2 regions of the Massilia sp. PWRC2 genome follow, and region 1 is predicted to be linked to the other one. Evidence: predicted binding sites of a transcription regulator. Region 1 holds the regulator's gene; the other holds the start of a gene.
The links. The regulator FNR, encoded in region 1, switches genes on or off when oxygen is low (the NO sensors DNR and NnrR bind a similar motif). The targets are predictions, from matches to a motif close to TTGATNNNNATCAA.
Positions count from the first base shown of each region.

Region 2: ACP7BZ_RS05040 (glycine-rich domain-containing protein) is a predicted target of FNR. The motif match lies at 2,304-2,317, and genes of this name have one in related genera.

Region 1 is NZ_JAFCUW010000004.1:52,307-60,220, reverse strand. Features, by position in the region: gene ACP7BZ_RS09755 (PEP-CTERM sorting domain-containing protein) at 1-378, opposite strand, end outside; gene ACP7BZ_RS09750 (hypothetical protein) at 520-744, opposite strand; gene fnr (fumarate/nitrate reduction transcriptional regulator Fnr) at 1,274-2,032, shown strand; gene ACP7BZ_RS09740 (sulfite exporter TauE/SafE family protein) at 2,076-2,237, opposite strand; gene hemN (oxygen-independent coproporphyrinogen III oxidase) at 2,279-3,718, opposite strand; gene ACP7BZ_RS09730 (Hpt domain-containing response regulator) at 3,839-4,510, opposite strand; gene ACP7BZ_RS09725 (methyl-accepting chemotaxis protein) at 4,822-6,426, opposite strand; gene ACP7BZ_RS09720 (phosphate ABC transporter substrate-binding protein) at 6,514-6,945, opposite strand; gene ACP7BZ_RS09715 (hypothetical protein) at 6,958-7,914, opposite strand, start outside.
Region 2 is NZ_JAFCUW010000002.1:60,448-68,361, reverse strand. Features, by position in the region: gene ACP7BZ_RS05050 (glutamine--tRNA ligase/YqeY domain fusion protein) at 1-153, shown strand, start outside; gene ACP7BZ_RS05045 (CHASE domain-containing protein) at 321-2,174, shown strand; gene ACP7BZ_RS05040 (glycine-rich domain-containing protein) at 2,506-3,327, shown strand; gene ACP7BZ_RS05035 (glycine-rich domain-containing protein) at 3,672-4,202, shown strand; gene ACP7BZ_RS05030 (hypothetical protein) at 4,214-4,471, opposite strand; gene ACP7BZ_RS05025 (hypothetical protein) at 4,731-4,982, shown strand; gene ACP7BZ_RS05020 (NAD-dependent epimerase/dehydratase family protein) at 4,991-5,905, opposite strand; gene ACP7BZ_RS05015 (CDP-6-deoxy-delta-3,4-glucoseen reductase) at 5,918-6,949, shown strand; gene ACP7BZ_RS05010 (MFS transporter) at 7,034-7,914, shown strand, end outside.

The sequences.
Region 1 (7,914 bases):
GGTGATTGGTCTTGCGCGCCGGTCACAGCGCAGCGCGCGCCGTTTCCCTGCTGCGCCGAATGCCAGCGCCGCCGCCAGCATCAGCGGCACGCTGGCCGGTTCCGGCACATCGCCAGTGCCACCGGCACGCGCCAGGATGACGTCATCGATGTCGATGTCGAGCAGGCGCTGGTCGCCCCCGCTCAGAACGAGCAGGCTGACGGGGTCGAGCGCGCTGCCATCGTCGGTCATGAAGCCGAGGAAGAAGGCGTAACTGCCAGCACCATCGCTGACATCGGCCACAGCGCGGTTGCTGACGCGGAACGCACCACTGCTGAGCGCGATGTCGCCGCCATCGACGTCGCGCGTGCCGATCACGTACAGGCCGAACGCCTGCACGGCGCCGCTAAAGCTGAAGGTCAGGGCATCGCCCGCCTCGAGCGAAGCGGCGTTATTGTCGAGGCCCAGATAGTTGCGGCCGGAGCTGGTCCAGAACTGGTCGTCGAGCGCCGGCCGCGCGCTGCCGGCGGAGGGGCCCGACTACACCATGCCAAAACCGCTGCCGGCCGGGCCGCCGCCGGCATTGAAGGCAGTGCCCGCTGGTACCGCTTCGAAATCGGTGGTGCTCGCTTGCCAGCCGGCGATGGCGGCCTGAAATGCCGCCTTGCTCTGGTAAGCGAGCACGCCCGCGTAGGCCTGGCCACTGACCGCCAACAGCAGGCCGACCACGGCCCTGAACGAATAATTGAAAAGCGAAGACGTCATCCAGTACTCCTTGTATGGGTGGGGTGATGGGCGGGTATGCGCCTGCGTCGTTCGAGGACCTGCTGCACCGGTCGCCTGCACAAAAACACGCAGCAGGATTCATGCCATGCGCGGCGCGGGGCGCTCAATCTTTTTATAATCAAGGCACTGGACCAGGGCGGCGACGGCGCCATGGGGGCCGGGTAGCGCCGCCAGCAGCGCTGTCAGTTTTTCCGACAATTAGCCTGGATACAGGGATGCACGGCGATTAGCCGATGTCGCCCCCGGTGTTTTTGATGTACATCAAAAGTAAACCTGTGATCCAGCGGCGCAAACGTGTGCGACTCGACGGCTGTCAAGGCCGGCGTTATCATAGACGCATGCTGTTAGCCGCTTGTAGAGCCGGCGCCGGCCTGTGCTGCTGTTCTGTGCTGCCATTCTGTGCTGCAGTGCTGTCCTGCCGCGTTGCCCTGCTGCGTACATGAATGCCCGCCGGGCGTGCATCCCTTTCATACCGCCCTACAGTACGATTTTCTTGTAAAGAGCCGCCATGCGCCTTCCGCTTTCCGCCGCCGCCGTCACTGTCCACGCCATCAAGGCGGGATGCGCCGGCTGCAGCATGCACCAGTTGTGCTTGCCAATGGGCCTGGACGACGACGACATCGAACGCCTCGACCAGGTCATCGGCCGCCGCCGCCGGGTGGCGCGCGACGAACGCCTGTACCAGCGCGGCGAGCCGTTTCGCCATCTGTATGCGATCCGCTTCGGCCACTTCAAAACCTGCTACGTGGACGTCAGCGGCGACGAACAGATCACCGGCTTTCAAATGGCTGGTGAACTGCTGGGCATGGACGCCATCAGCGAAGAGCGCTACCAGTGCGACGCCGTCGCGCTCGACGATTGCGAAGTGTGCGAAATCCCCTTCCCCGCGCTCGAAAGCCTGTTTGGCGAAGTACCCAATCTGCTGCGCCACTTCCACCGCATCATGAGCCAGGAAATCACGCGCGAACAAAATGTCATGCTTTTACTGGGCAACATGCGGGCCGAACAGCGGTTTTCGGTTTTCCTGGTCAACCTGGCCACGCGCTATGCGGCGCGCGGTTATTCGTCCACCGAGTTTGATCTGCGTATGTCGCGTGAAGACATCGGCAACTACTTGGGCTTGACCATCGAGAGCATCAGCCGCCTGCTGGCCCGTTTTAAAAAGTTGGGCCTGCTGGCGGTCGACAAGCGCGGCATCACCCTGCTCGACCCGGCGCGCCTGAAGGCGATGGCGGCCGGCACCACGGCTTGCAGTCCGCTGGCCTGAGCGCGCCGCAGGTGCGCGGTGTCAGCGCCGGCAACGGCGCCCATCAAACGCAGGCCGTTGTCGCCGCCGCTGCGCGCTTGAGCGGCACGCCAAGCGGCCGCCCGGGCGCCATCGAAAAAGCGCCGACGATGCCGCCGCACATGCCGGCACAGTGCACGCTGACGGTCAGCCCGATCAGCAGCATGGCCAGCAATGGCGCCAGCACCGGCGGCAGAAAAGACCGCAGCGCGGCGGCGTCGATACCGGCTAGACGGTGCTGGAAAAGCGCGGCACCAGCGTCGCCGCCGGAGCTGCCGGTGATCCCGGTAATACCAAATAACGATCGAACACCATGCAGATATTGCGGATCACCAGCCGTCCCTTCGGACTGACGCTGAGCCACTCGGGGCCGACGCTGACCAGACCATCTTGCTGCAGCAGGTGCAGCTGTGCCAGCTCGCTGGCAAAATAATCGCCGAAGGTGATCGGAAAGGCTTGTTCGACTGCCTCGATCGACAGCTCGAACTGGCACATCAGCATCCCGATGATGGAGCGGCGCAGGGCGTCGTCCATCGAGAGGGTGATGCCGCGCTCGATCGGCAGCTCGTTGCGGTCGAGCCGTTCGTAATAGGCCTCGAGCGTCTTCACATTCTGGCTGTAGCTCATGCCCACCGCACCGATGGCCGACACCCCGCAGGCGACGATATCGGCATCGGCGTGCGTCGAATAGCCCTGAAAATTGCGGTGCAGGCGGCCCTGCCGCTGGGCCACCGCCAGCTCGTCGTCGGGACGGGCGAAATGGTCCATGCCGATGTATACATAGCCGGCTGCGCCCAGCCGGTCGATCGCCAGGCCCAGCATGGCGAGCCTGGTGTCGGCGTCTGGCAGGCGCGCCGTATCGATGCGGCGCTGCGGCTTGAACAGGTGCGGCAGATGGGCGTAGTGATACAGGGCGATGCGGTCGGGCGATGCCGTGATCACCCGCTCGAGCGTGTGCGCCATGGTCGCCGCATTCTGTTCGGGCAGGCCGTAGATCAGATCGATGTTCACCGAGCGGAAGCCGTGCTGGCGGGCGGCGTCGAGAATGGCCTGGGTCTGCGCCTGCGGCTGCACGCGGTTGACGGCGCGCTGTACCGCTTCGTCGTAATCCTGCACACCCAGGCTGATGCGGTTGAAACCCTGCTGGCGCAGGCGGCCGATGCGCTCGGGCGTCACGCTGCGCGGATCGACTTCGATGCCATACTCACCGGCGGCGTCGCTGGCGAAGGTGAAGTGGCGGTGCAGGTGCGCCATCAGCTCGTCGATCTGGGCGTCGCTCAGGTAAGTGGGGGTGCCGCCGCCCAGGTGCAGCTGGCGCACCTCGTTCATGCCGGAAAACAGCGCGGCCTGCATGGCGATCTCGCGTTTCAGGTAAGCGAGGTAATGGGCTGCCTTTTCGGTGCGGCGGGTGACGATCTTGTTGCAGGCGCAGTAGTAGCAGACCGATGCGCAAAACGGGATGTGCAGATAGAGCGACAGCGGCTTGCCGGCGCCACGCGTACGCCGCGCCGCCACCGCCGCCAGATAATCGCGGTAGCCAAATTGCGAGCTGAAACGGTCGGCCGTGGGGTAAGACGTGTAGCGCGGTCCGGCACGGCGCAAGTTGCGCAACAGGTCGGCATCGAAACGGACTGGCGCCTGCTCGGCTGAAAGGGTGAGGTGGGACATGCGCGCTTTTCGGAATGTGGACTGCTCGAAACTGAACGGTGTCCTTGATAAGCGTCAGTGTAAAAAGCGGGCGCGCTAAAATCCTTGACTTACATCAAATACAAAGGGGCGACGGCCGTCTCAAGGGGCCAGGCCAATGCGCTCGGCCAGCCGGTTCAGCGCGGCCTGCGCCAGCGCGTGTTCGCCCTTGCTGATGGCGGCATCGAGGCGGGCCGCCAGCTCGCCTTCGGCGCCGTGGTCAAACGAGGCCCCCGCCCCTTTGACAAAATGGGCAATTCTCGACACCGCGCGCCATTCGTGGCGGGCCGCCAGCGCCTGCATCTGCTGGACCTGCACCGGCAGCCGGGCGGCAAACAGCGCGCACAGCACCGCCATGTCGAGCAGCACCGGCGGCGCGCCGGCAGTCGCACTGGCGACGCCGCCCGGCGCCAGCAGGCTGCCCAACTGGCTCGCCAGCGCGCCACTGTCGAGCGGTTTGATCAGGCAGTGGCTAAATCCGCGCGCCAGATAGTGGCGCTGCTCGGCCGCCACCAGGGCCGCCGTCAGCGCCACGATGGGCCGCGCGTAGCCGGCCGCGCGCAGTGTCGCGCTGGCGTCGATACCGTCCAAAAAGGGGATGGTCAAGTCGATCAGCAGCAGCTCGAAGTGGCCAGTCAAGGCCAGCGCCACCGCACTGGCAGCGTCGTTGGTATTCGACACCTCGAGGCCCAGCTCGGTGAGCATGGCGCTGGTCAGGCGCCGGTGCCGTGCCTGGCTGTCGAGCAGCAAGACCTTGCCACGCAGGGCGGCCATCAGCGCGCCCCCGTCAGGCCAGCCGAGAAAGCGCGATAAGCCCGATAAGCCCGACAGGCCCGACAGGCTGGCCAACCAGGGGCGGCTTGACGGCCGCGCCAGAAACTCGCAATGAGCATGAAAGACACCGGTGACCGCCAATCCTGTAGCTGGGATAATGATTGCAAACCCGTCAATGCGGGTAAAAAGTCCGGCATCGCTGCCTCCCTGCCGCGCCCTTCGTGGCTAAGGCATGAGAGTGTACTGCGCACAGTTTTGCCTGACAATGCGTGATGGCCTGCTGATGCAGGTAGACAACAATCGGCGCTTGATCAAGCGGCCTGGTCGACCAGACGAAGCGCCGGTCTGGCCGCCGCCACCGCGCTGGCACTGCCCGCTTTGGCGGCGCCCCCGCCGCTGCCGGCGGGCAGCTTGAAGACGCCGACCGCTTCACTCATCTGCTGGGCCTGCTCCTGCAAGGAGTCGGCGGCAGCGGCCGCCTGCTCCGTCATCGCCGCATTTTGCTGGGTGCTCTCGTCCATCTCGGCGACACTGTGGCTGAGGTTTTCCAGGCCCTTGCTCTGCTCCTGGCTGGAGGCACTGATTTCACCGATCAGCTTGCTGACATGCTCGACCGAGGTAACGATTTCCGTCATCGTCGTGCCGGCATCTTCGACCAGCCGCGAGCCGGTGCTCACCTTGGTGGCGGAGTCATCGATGAGCTGCTTGATTTCCTTGGCGGCGCTGGCGCTGCGGTGCGCCAGACTGCGCACTTCGCTGGCGACCACGGCGAAGCCACGGCCCTGCTCGCCGGCACGCGCCGCTTCGACGGCGGCATTCAGGGCAAGGATGTTGGTCTGGAAGGCAATCGAGTCGATCACGCCGATGATGTCGGAGATCTTGCGCGCCGAGGCATTGATGTCATTCATGGTGTCGACCACCTGGGCCACCACCCGCCCGCCCTTGGCGGCCACGCCGGAGGCGGCGTCGGCCAGTTCGTTGGCATGGCGCGCACTTTCCGCATTGTGCTGGACGGTGGCGGTCAGGTCGCCCATCGAACGGGCGGCGCGGCCGATGTTGCCGGCCTGCGTCTCGGTGCGCGCCGACAGATTGGCGTTGCCGCTGGCGATCTCGGCGGAGGCGACGCGGATTTCCGCCGCCGCGCCCTGGATGCCGCCAACGATGCCTTCGAGCCGCGCGCGCATTTCAGCCAGCGCACCGAGCAGGCTGGCGCCATAACGGGGATCGAATTCGATGCTGATCGACAGGTCGCCGGCCGCCACCGTTTGCGCAATCTTGCGCGCATATTCGGGCTCACCGCCCAGCTGGCTCCAGATGGCGCGGATGACGAACCAGGCGACCAGCACCAGTGAACAGATGACCAGCGCCGCCACCGCAATACTGATGGTGAGCACCAGCTGGACGCGCGAGGTGCTGTAGGCGACGCCGTTTTTAAATTGTTTATTGGCAGCGACCACGGTTTTTTCCAGGTCGCCGCTTATGGCGGCCAACGATGCCTGCATCTTGGCGATGGCGCTGGGGACATCGCCCTTGTCGACCTCGAGCATGATGCGGGCAGCGGCCGCGCCATCGGTGTAGTAGGCGTTAAATTCGGTAAGAATGCGCTCGCTGTTGGCCTTTTGCCCGGCGATGGCGCCGTACTGGGTAATCTTGGTGCGAATCTTGTTGGCCGATTCGGCGATGGTGTCGAGCCGTTTTTTGTCGCCTTCGAGCACCGCCCCCTTGAGCTCGTCCGCCAGCGCCTGCACATCGCCGCGCAGCATGCCCGACTGGCTCAGCACGGGATAATCGACGGCGCCGGTGGCCTCGATGGCCTCAAGCGCGATGGTCGAATAGTATGACGAGACGGCCAGCCCCAATCCGAATATGGCAGCGGAAATAATGGGCAGCGACCAGATTCTGTTCTTGATGTTCATTGCGATGTCCTGGCTGATGATTGCATACGGGGGCACGCAACAACGCAGCGCCGCAGCGGCCTGGCTGCGCGCCCCCGGCGTGGTACTTTATTTGAGACTCAGTACCGGCTTGACGCTGCCGTCAAGGGCGCCCTTGTCGATATAACCGATCATGTTGGGGTTGCTGGCAACGAGCGTCTTGACGGCCGCGCTGTCGCCCACTTCCTTCGGCGGCTGGCCCTTGCCGCTGAAAATCTGCTTGGACCAGTAGGCTTTTACCTGCGCCGCCGTCTTGCCCGTCGACTTGGAATAAAAGTCGTCGCGCAGGGCGCCGTCAGCCTGATCGACCGGCACCGCCTGGCCACCACCAGGCAGGACATTCGATTTGCCGAGAAAAATGTCGGCAACCTGGTCGGCGGTGAGCGCGCTGGCGCCCGACTTGGCGGACACCACCACCACCGTTTCGGCGAAAGCGGCGCTGCCGGCAGCCATCATAGCGAGCGCCAGCAAAGAAGAACGCATCAGCGTGTTGTTTTTCATGAGAGCAATCCTTTAAAAGACGAAGTCGATGGTGCCGGACAAAATCTTGGCACTGCTGCCCGCCATGCCCGGCTTGGAGTTGGTGAAAAAGCCGTTGCTGCCTGGTTCCAGCTGCACCTTGTCGAGCTGCACCTTGAGCGCAAAGTTCTTGCGGAAGTCCCAGCGCAGGCCGCCCGAGACGGTGTGCTGGGCGCGTAGGGCCAAATTGATCTGGCCGTCATCGATATCGACCTTCGAATAGGTGATGTAGGGCGTAAATTTGTTGAAGCGGTAGCCGCCAGTCACATAGCCGGCCTTTTGTGCGCGCTGGACGGTGCCGAAATCGGACTTGGTCAGTTCGCCCAGCACGAACCAGTTGCCTGGATCGTAGGTGGCGCCAAGGTTGTAGACATTTGCTGGCGAATAAATAAACGTGCCGGCGGCGCCGTTGAGACGGAAGTCAATCTTGGTCAGCGCCGCGCGCAGCGTCAATGCACCCATCTCGGCGCTGTCGGCGATGCCCTTGATTTTCTCCGCGCGCACGCCGTTGGAAACGGCGCCGGTGGAGCTGACCGAAGCGACTTCCATCTTGCCGTACCAGACCTGGGTCGTATTCGTGACAGGGCCAAAAGTATGGCGGTAAGCGCCGTCAATGCCGTCCGAATTGGTGGTCGAGCGCAGGCTGTAAGTCTCGATCGGCGGGCGCACCCACGGATTGGCGTAACCGACCAGGCGGGTTTCCGAGTTCATGAAGGTGGCCATGGCGACGCGGCCAACGCGCACGCTCAGTTCCGGCGTGATCGCATACTTGATGTTGGCCCACTCGACGCGCGGCAGATAGCCTGAATTGACGCGCTCGCGCGAGACCACTTGCAGCACTGCGCTCCACTGGTCAGTGATCTTGGCATCGACCTGCATGGCAAGCTTGCTGTCGACGGTAAACGACGAGCGGTTGGTGTAGCCCGCGCCATTCGGCTGAAACACATCGGC
Region 2 (7,914 bases), on a different contig from region 1:
GAGCCAGGCATGCGCGAGGCGAAGGCCGATCAGCGCTTCCAGTTCGAGCGCCACGGTTATTTTGTCGCCGACCGCGTCGACAGCGCGCCGGGCAAGCCGGTGTTCAACCGCATCACGACCTTGAAGGATGGCTGGGCGGTCAAGCAAAAATAAGCCCGGGTGGCGCTCAGCGAATGTTGCATTAAACGCCGGCGCTGCCGGCGTTTTGCATGGGTGATCGACGCTCCCGCTTCACTAGCAGAACTGCTAGGTTCGGTCTTGCCGGCCGGCGCGTATGTTGGTAGCACAGCATCCGTTCAACCACGTCTGCAGGGTGCCTCATGCGACCTTTGCTCAGCTATTTGCCACGTTCCTTCGGCAGCGAGCGTGCCCTTGCCGGTGGGCTGCTGCTGTCGACGGTGGTGGGCACGATGTTTTATTCGATGACTGCCGGCCGCATCGAGGGCGATGCCCAGCAGCGCTTTGCCAACATGTCGCGTGGCGTCAAGGCAACACTCGACGCCCGCATCAAGAGTTACGCCGACGTGCTGCGTGGCAGCGCCAGCCTGTTCGCCACGTCCGACGGTCTGACCCGCGAGCAGTTCCACCGCTACGTCGAAGGCCTTCAGCTCGAGCGCGAATTCCCCGGCATCGAGACCATCAACTTTGCCCGCTATATCGATGGCGCCGAACGCGAGCGCTTCGAAGCGCAAATGAACCGGGAAGTGGCCAATTCAGCGGCAGGCTATCCGCGCTTTGACATCACCCCGTCCGGCCGGCGGCCGTACTACACGGCGCTGACCTATATCGAGCCGATTTCCGCCGCGTCGCGCCGCTTCGGCTGGGACATTTCAGCGCGCGGCAATGCGCAAGCGCTGGAACTGGCGCGCGATACGGGCGAACTGTCGGCCTCGGGCATCCCCATCGCCCCCCTGTCCGGCCCCTTCAAGGTGGGGCTGGCGCTGCGCCTGCCCATTTACCGCAGAGACTTGCCTGACAACAGCGTTGCCAGCCGGCGCGCCTATTACCTCGGTTCGGTCGGCATCGGCTTTTCGGTCAAAAAACTGGTGGTGGGCATCATCGAACAGTTACCGGCGCGCGACGTGCGCATGGTCATCACCGACATCACCAACGACCGCGGCAGCCGCAACGACGACGGCAAACAGCGCCAGTTGTTCGACAGTGCGGTCCGCCCTGGCGTGCCGCAGACGCCACTGGTGGCCCGCAGCGACACCTTCATCGAGACCTTGGAAATGAATTTCGGCAAGCGCCGCTGGCAAGCGCAGATCAGCGTGGAGAAGCGCCGCCTGATGAGCAACTTCGATCTGTGGCTGCCGTGGGTGGCCATGCTGCTGGGGGCCTGCAGCTCCGGCCTGCTGTACGTGGTGTTTTGCACCTTTTCGTCCTCGCGCCGCCACGCCATCGCGCTGGCCCAGAACATGACCAAAGAATTGCGCGCCAGCGAGGCAAAACTGCAATGGTCGAACGAAAACCTGCGGCGCCTGGCGGCGCACGCCAACAACATCCGCGAAGACGAGCGCAAGAGAATTGCCCGCGAGATCCACGACGATCTGGGCCAAAACCTGCTGGCCTTGCGCATCGAGGCTGACATGCTGTCGGTGCGCACCAGCGGGCGCCAGCCGCGCCTGCATGCGCGCGCGCAAATGACCCTGCACCAGATCGACGCCACCATCCGCAGCGTGCGCCAGATCATCAATGACTTGCGGCCGACCGTCCTCGACCTGGGTCTCAATGCCGCTGTCGACTGGCAAATCAACGAATTCCGGCGCCGCGCCGGGATTGAGTGCCAGCTGATCGAGCCGCATGGCGAAATCAAGGTCAGCGACCAGTGCGCCACTGCCCTGTTCCGCATCCTGCAAGAGTCGCTCAGTAATATTTCGCGCCATGCCAGGGCGACCCGGGTCAAGGTGGAGCTGCGGGTGGACGGCGGCTGGATTTCCATGACCGTCAGCGACAACGGGGTCGGCCTGCAACAGGGCGCGCGCGGCAAACAGAGCTCGTTCGGCCTGGTCGGCATCGAAGAGCGCATGAATATCCTCAACGGTGTATTCCGCCTCGTCAGCACACCGGGCGGCGGCACCACGGTGCATATCTCGGTGCCAGTCAATGCCGATTCCGACGTCGCCGGCCTGCATTTCGTCGACGAAGAGACGGCGCAACTGGCGCTCGTCTAAGTTTCCGCGGGGTTAAGGCATGCCTTCCGCCTTCGTTTGCCGGCGGCGCAGGGTCAACACGACCAGCGCGCTAGTCAGCAACGCGACATAGGACCATTCCGTCGCAATCGGAATACTTCCCAAAATTCATTGATGAAGCTCAAGCCGGGACAACTTCCCGTGAGCAACAATGCCTTCACTGCCAAGCGCACACGGCGCCACAGCAGGGACTGACCAAGTGGTGACGCGTCGCAGCGTGAAGGGTAGGAAGGCAAGTAATCGTCCCAGCCGCCGCACCGACACTGCCAGGAATTCACCGACAAATACGATTGCCAACCAGAAGGATGACGACATGGACTCGACCACTGCAATGCGCACATGCGCTGAACTCGACCTCACACCCATCAAGCTCAAACTGATGCACCGGGAGTCGGGCGAGGGCTGGACGCTAGAACACGCCGACGCCGTCGAAGTGGAATACCGCCGCTTCCTGTGCCTGCTGCAAATGTATCCGCACGAAGATTTCGCGCCGCTGCTCGATGTCGATATCTTCTGGCACTATCACATCCTCGACACCCGCAAGTACGCTGCCGATTGCCAGCAGGTGTTTGGCCGCTTCATTCACCACCATCCTTACGTCGGTCTGGGCGCAGATGATGGCGCCGATCACCAGGCGTTCGGTACGTGCATGCATGCACTGTATCAGGCCACGTTTGGCGAACCGTGCCTGGTCGGCGCCAGCACCGACGACGCGCTGAAGCAAGTGCAACCGACGGCATACTGCTCGGCACCGGGCCAGCAGCAGCAAACGGCGTATTGCTCGGTCACCGGCAAGCAGCAAACGGCGTACTGCTCGAAATTGGGCAAGCGGCAAACGGCGTATTGCTCGAAATTGGACCAGCAGCAAACGGCCTATTGCTCGGTGACCGGAAAACAGCACACGGCGTATTGCTCGGCAATGGTGCAGTCGAAGCAGATTGCGTATTGCTCCGTAGTGGGCCAATCACCAATGACCGCGTATTGCTCGGCAACGGGTCACGCATTGCAAACCGCGTACTGCTCGGCACCAGCCGCCACCCGCCCGCAGCAAACTGCCTGGCAATCGCACAGCCCCGATTTCAGGCAAAGCGCCTGGCTGTCAGCAGCCAACCAGGTAACACTGCTGGCCGCTTGAACGTAACAAGGGCGCCGGCCCCACCGGCGCCCTGCGCACCGCCGCGATTGCTCCGCGGTCAGCGCCGCACCATCCTCCCCGCACTGCCCGTCCCTGTGCTGCCCCGCACGCGATAAAAACAACATTGCGCCGAATAAAACCATGGCGTTTTCATGCTGGCGCTGCGGCATCCGGCTGAGTTTGACACGGGATGATTCGACCATTGATCAAAATCAATGTTACGGGAACAAACTGGAAGATAGTTTGATTTGCGTCACTCTGAACCGGCTAACAATTTCGGCTAGCGCAAGACTTGACGGATTTTCCACACATACCCACCAGCTTTTCCATCCAAGGAGAAAACGATGAAGATCGATGCAACCATCGCCCCTATCGCAACACTTGATCTGTCGACCATACGCACGCGACTGATGCACCCCCATGCCGGACTGGGCTGGAGTGAGGCGCGCACGCGGGCGGCCGAAAGCGCTTATCGGGAGTTCTTGATGTTTGCCAAATTGTTGCCGCAGAAAGCGGCGGTGCCCAGCGCCGATGTCGATTACTTCTGGCACTTCCACATTCTCGACACCAAGAAGTATGCAGACGACTGCGCGCGCATCTTCGGCTATTTCCTGCACCACCAGCCGGAGGTCGAGTTCGACGATGGCGCCGGCGGCCGCCTGGCACCGGCGCGCGGCGCCGCGGCGTATTGTGCCCGCGACAGGATGCCAAGTCCTGCCCGCGCCGCCGCCCTGGCCGACGCCGCCAGCGACGCCAGCAGCGCAGGCTATTGTGCCAGCCCGGCCAGACCAGCAGCCTACTGCGCCAGCCCGGCCCGGCCGGTAGCATACTGCGCCGCCGCGGCGCGCCGCAGTATGGCCGCCGCCGTCAGTTAAGGCGGCGCCGCTCAGGCTGGCGACGGCTCCATCGGACTGGCCATCAGTGCACGCAGCTCGCGGATGCTGATGGCGCTCGCTTCATGCATGCGCAGCAAAATAGTCGCGCCGATCGGCAGGCTGCGGTGACGGATTTTGCTGATCACCGGTGGTGCCACTTCCAGCACGCGCGACAGCGCGGCGTCGTTTTTTAACTTGAGCTTGGCGATAATCGCATCGAGCACCTTGGCCGGGTTGTACACGGCCATGTTCGCAACTTGCTTGTTCATACTCGTCATCCTTTCGTGATCGCTGGCGCCCGATCAAGCGGCGCCATATTAAACGGGGGTGTCTACTGCAGGGTAGCGCTGGCCTCAGCAGACAAAACCAGCATACACCGCACGAATGCCGATTACTTAAGCGAAGCTTATTGGCAAGACCCAGCTTGCATTTAGGATTTCCGAATGGCAATTGCTGGCCGGCGCGGTCGGCCGCTTGCGGTTAAAATGGCGCGCACCGGGTTTTCTCTCCCACACTAAAAGGCGCCCCATGACATACGAAGAATTCCTCGACGAGGTCACCACCCTGCTGACCGAAATATACGAACTCGACGATGCCGCCGCCATCAAGCTGGTGGTCGACGCCCAGGATGCCGATTATTTTGTCGCCCACGATGACCACGAGGCCATGCGCACGCTCGAGCGCGCCAAGGACGATGCCAAGGCCCTGTACGAACAGCGCCAGCACAAGGTATTAACCCAGCAAAAGCAGCAGCAGCGCCGCGCCCAGCAAAAGAAGTAAGCGCGCAGTTAGCGGGCCGGGCCGCTTGCAGCCATCGCCGTCAGTGCCGGCACGATCTGCGGATACGCCAGCCTCACCCCCAGTTCCTGGCCGATGCGGCGGTTATCGATGCGCCGCGACTCGCTCATGAAACTCATCAGTTGCGGCGACACCTGTTGCGCCAGCGCGGCACGCGCCAGCCGCGGCGGCCGCGCCAGTGCGAACGCATCGGCGACCGCATCGAAATACGCCGCCATCTGCATGTCGCTATCGTCGACGGCGTTATAGACACGCCCCGGCAAGCCCCGCTGCAGCGCGCGGGCGACGATCTGCGCCAGGTCGTCCGCATGGATATGGTTGGTGTACACATCGTCGGCCGCGCGCAGCGCCGGGGTGCCCAGTCGCAAGCGTTCGAGCGGCAAGCGTTCGCGCGCATAAATGCCGGGCGCGCGCACGATGGCGAGCGCGCTGCCGCTGCGCCGGGCCCAGTGGCGCAACACGCGCTCGGCATCGACGCGGCGAATGGCGCGCGCATTGCGCGGTGCCAGCGACCGCGTTTCATCGATGCGCTGCCCCTGGCAATCGCCATACACGCCGGTGGTGCTGACATAAACGAGGCGCGCGCCGTCGGGTAAAATGGCGGCGAGATTGCGGCTGCGCTGGTCGCGTGCGCCCTGCCCTTGCGGCGGCGCCAGATGCACGATATACGGCGCCAGCCCTTTCAGGCGGGCCAGGCTGGCACGGTCGTCGAGATTGGCCACGATCGGCACGGCGCCGGCGGCGCGCAATGGCGCGCAGCGTTCCACGCTGCTGGTGACGGCAAACACGCGAAAGCGTTCGCGTACCAGCGGCAACAGGCGCAGGCCGACATCGCCGCAACCGATGATGAGCAAGCGGGGCCGCTTGAATGTTTGCTGGTTTTTTTGTTTGATAAATTGTTTCATGTTGGAGATTGTATGACGTTCCAGATCACTGTTGAGCCTAGCGGCCACCAATTTGCCTGCGAGGCCGGCGAAACCGTGCTGGGCGCGGCAATCCGTGCCGGCGTCGGCTTGCCCTACGGCTGCAAGAATGGCGCCTGCGGTTCCTGCAAGGGCAAGGTCATCGCTGGCACCGTCAGCCACGGTGCGCACCAGCAGCGCGCACTGTCGGCCGACGAAGCGGCCGCCGGCTTCGCCCTGTTTTGCTGCGCCACCACCGACGCTGACCTGGTCATTGCAGCGCGCGAAGTGGCCGGCAGCAGCGATTACCCGGTGCGCAAGATGCCGGCCCGCGTCAGCAAACTGGAACGGCTGGCGCCCGATGTGATGGTCATCAGCCTGCAACTGCCAGCCAACGAAGCGCTCGCCTACCGCGCCGGCCAGTACATCGAATTCATGCTCAGGGATGGCAAGCGGCGCGCGTACAGCATCGCCAATGCACCGTCGAGCCTGGACTCACCGCTGACCCTGCATATCCGCCACTTGGCTGGCGGCTTGTTTACGGACCAGGTGTTCTCGACCATGAAAGAGCGCGACATCGTCCGTTTCGAAGGACCGCTGGGCACCTTCTATTTGCGCGAAGAAGCCGCTGCGCCCATCGTGCTGCTGGCCTCCGGCACCGGCTTCGCGCCGGTCAAGGCACTCATTGAACACCTGATCCACCTGAAATCGACCCGCCCCGTCCACCTCTACTGGGGTGGCCGCCGGCCGCACGACCTGTACATGCATGCCCTGTGCGAGCAGTGGGCGCAAATTCTGCCGCGCTTTACCTATGTGCCGGTGGTATCCGAGCCGCTGCCCGAAGACCACTGGAGCGGCCGCCGCGGTTTCGTCCACGCCGCCGTCATGGACGACCTGGCCGACCTGTCGGGCTACCAGGTGTATGCCTGCGGCGCCCCCGTCATGGTGGAAGCGGCGCAGCGCGATTTTATCGGTCACCGTGGCTTGCCAGCCGAGCAGTTTTTTGCCGATGCATTTACCAGTGAAGCGGACCTGGCGGCGTCCTGACACGCCGTCCAACGGTTGCCGCCGGCTGCAGAGGGCGGCCAGTTCGGGCATAATTCCGTGCTGCAATCTTTTCCGAAAGCCAGCATGCCCGAACATTCCACGGCGGACTCCGCCAGCCGCTTTGCCGTCCTGCGCAATGGTAACTTCGCCTTTTATATATCGTCGCGCGTGCTGGGCACGCTGGCCGTGCAAATGCAAAGTGTGGCCATCGGCTGGCAGGTGTATGACATCACTGGCAGCCTGTACGATCTGGGCTTGATTGGCCTGGCCCAGTTTCTGCCCTTCCTGCTGTTGATCTTGCCAGCCGGCCATGTCGCCGACCGCTATAACCGCCGCAGCGTGATTGCTGCCTGCCTTGGTCTGCAATTTCTGGTGTCGCTGCTGCTACTGCTGTTCAGCCTCAATTTCAGTAACAGCGGCGGCGTGGTGTGGCCGGTGTTCGCTATCCTGGTCCTGTTTGGCAGCGCGCGCGCCTTCATGATGCCGGCTTCACAAGCGATCCTGAAAAACCTGGTGCCGCTCGACCAGTTCAGCCAGGCGGTCGCGCTCAGTTCGTCGAGCTTTCACGTCGCCGTCATCACCGGCCCCGTGCTCGGTGGCCTGCTGTATCTGGCCGGGCCGACCAGCGTCTACCTGGTGGCCGGCGCCCTGCTGCTGCTGGCCGCCGTGCTGATGACGCGCACCCGCAGCACCAGCCAGCTAAAAAGCAGCGGGCCGGCCAGCTGGCACACGGTGCTCGAAGGGCTGCGTTTCGTCCGTTCGCGGCCCATCATCCTGGGCGCCATCTCGCTCGACCTGTTCGCCGTGCTGTTTGGTGGCGCCACCGCGCTGTTGCCGGCGTATGCGCGCGACGTGCTGCAGGCGGGGCCGACCGGACTGGGCCTGCTGCGCACCGCCCCTGGTGCCGGCGCCGCCATCTGCTCGATCGCGCTGGCGCTGTGGCCGATCCGCCGCCGCGTGGGACT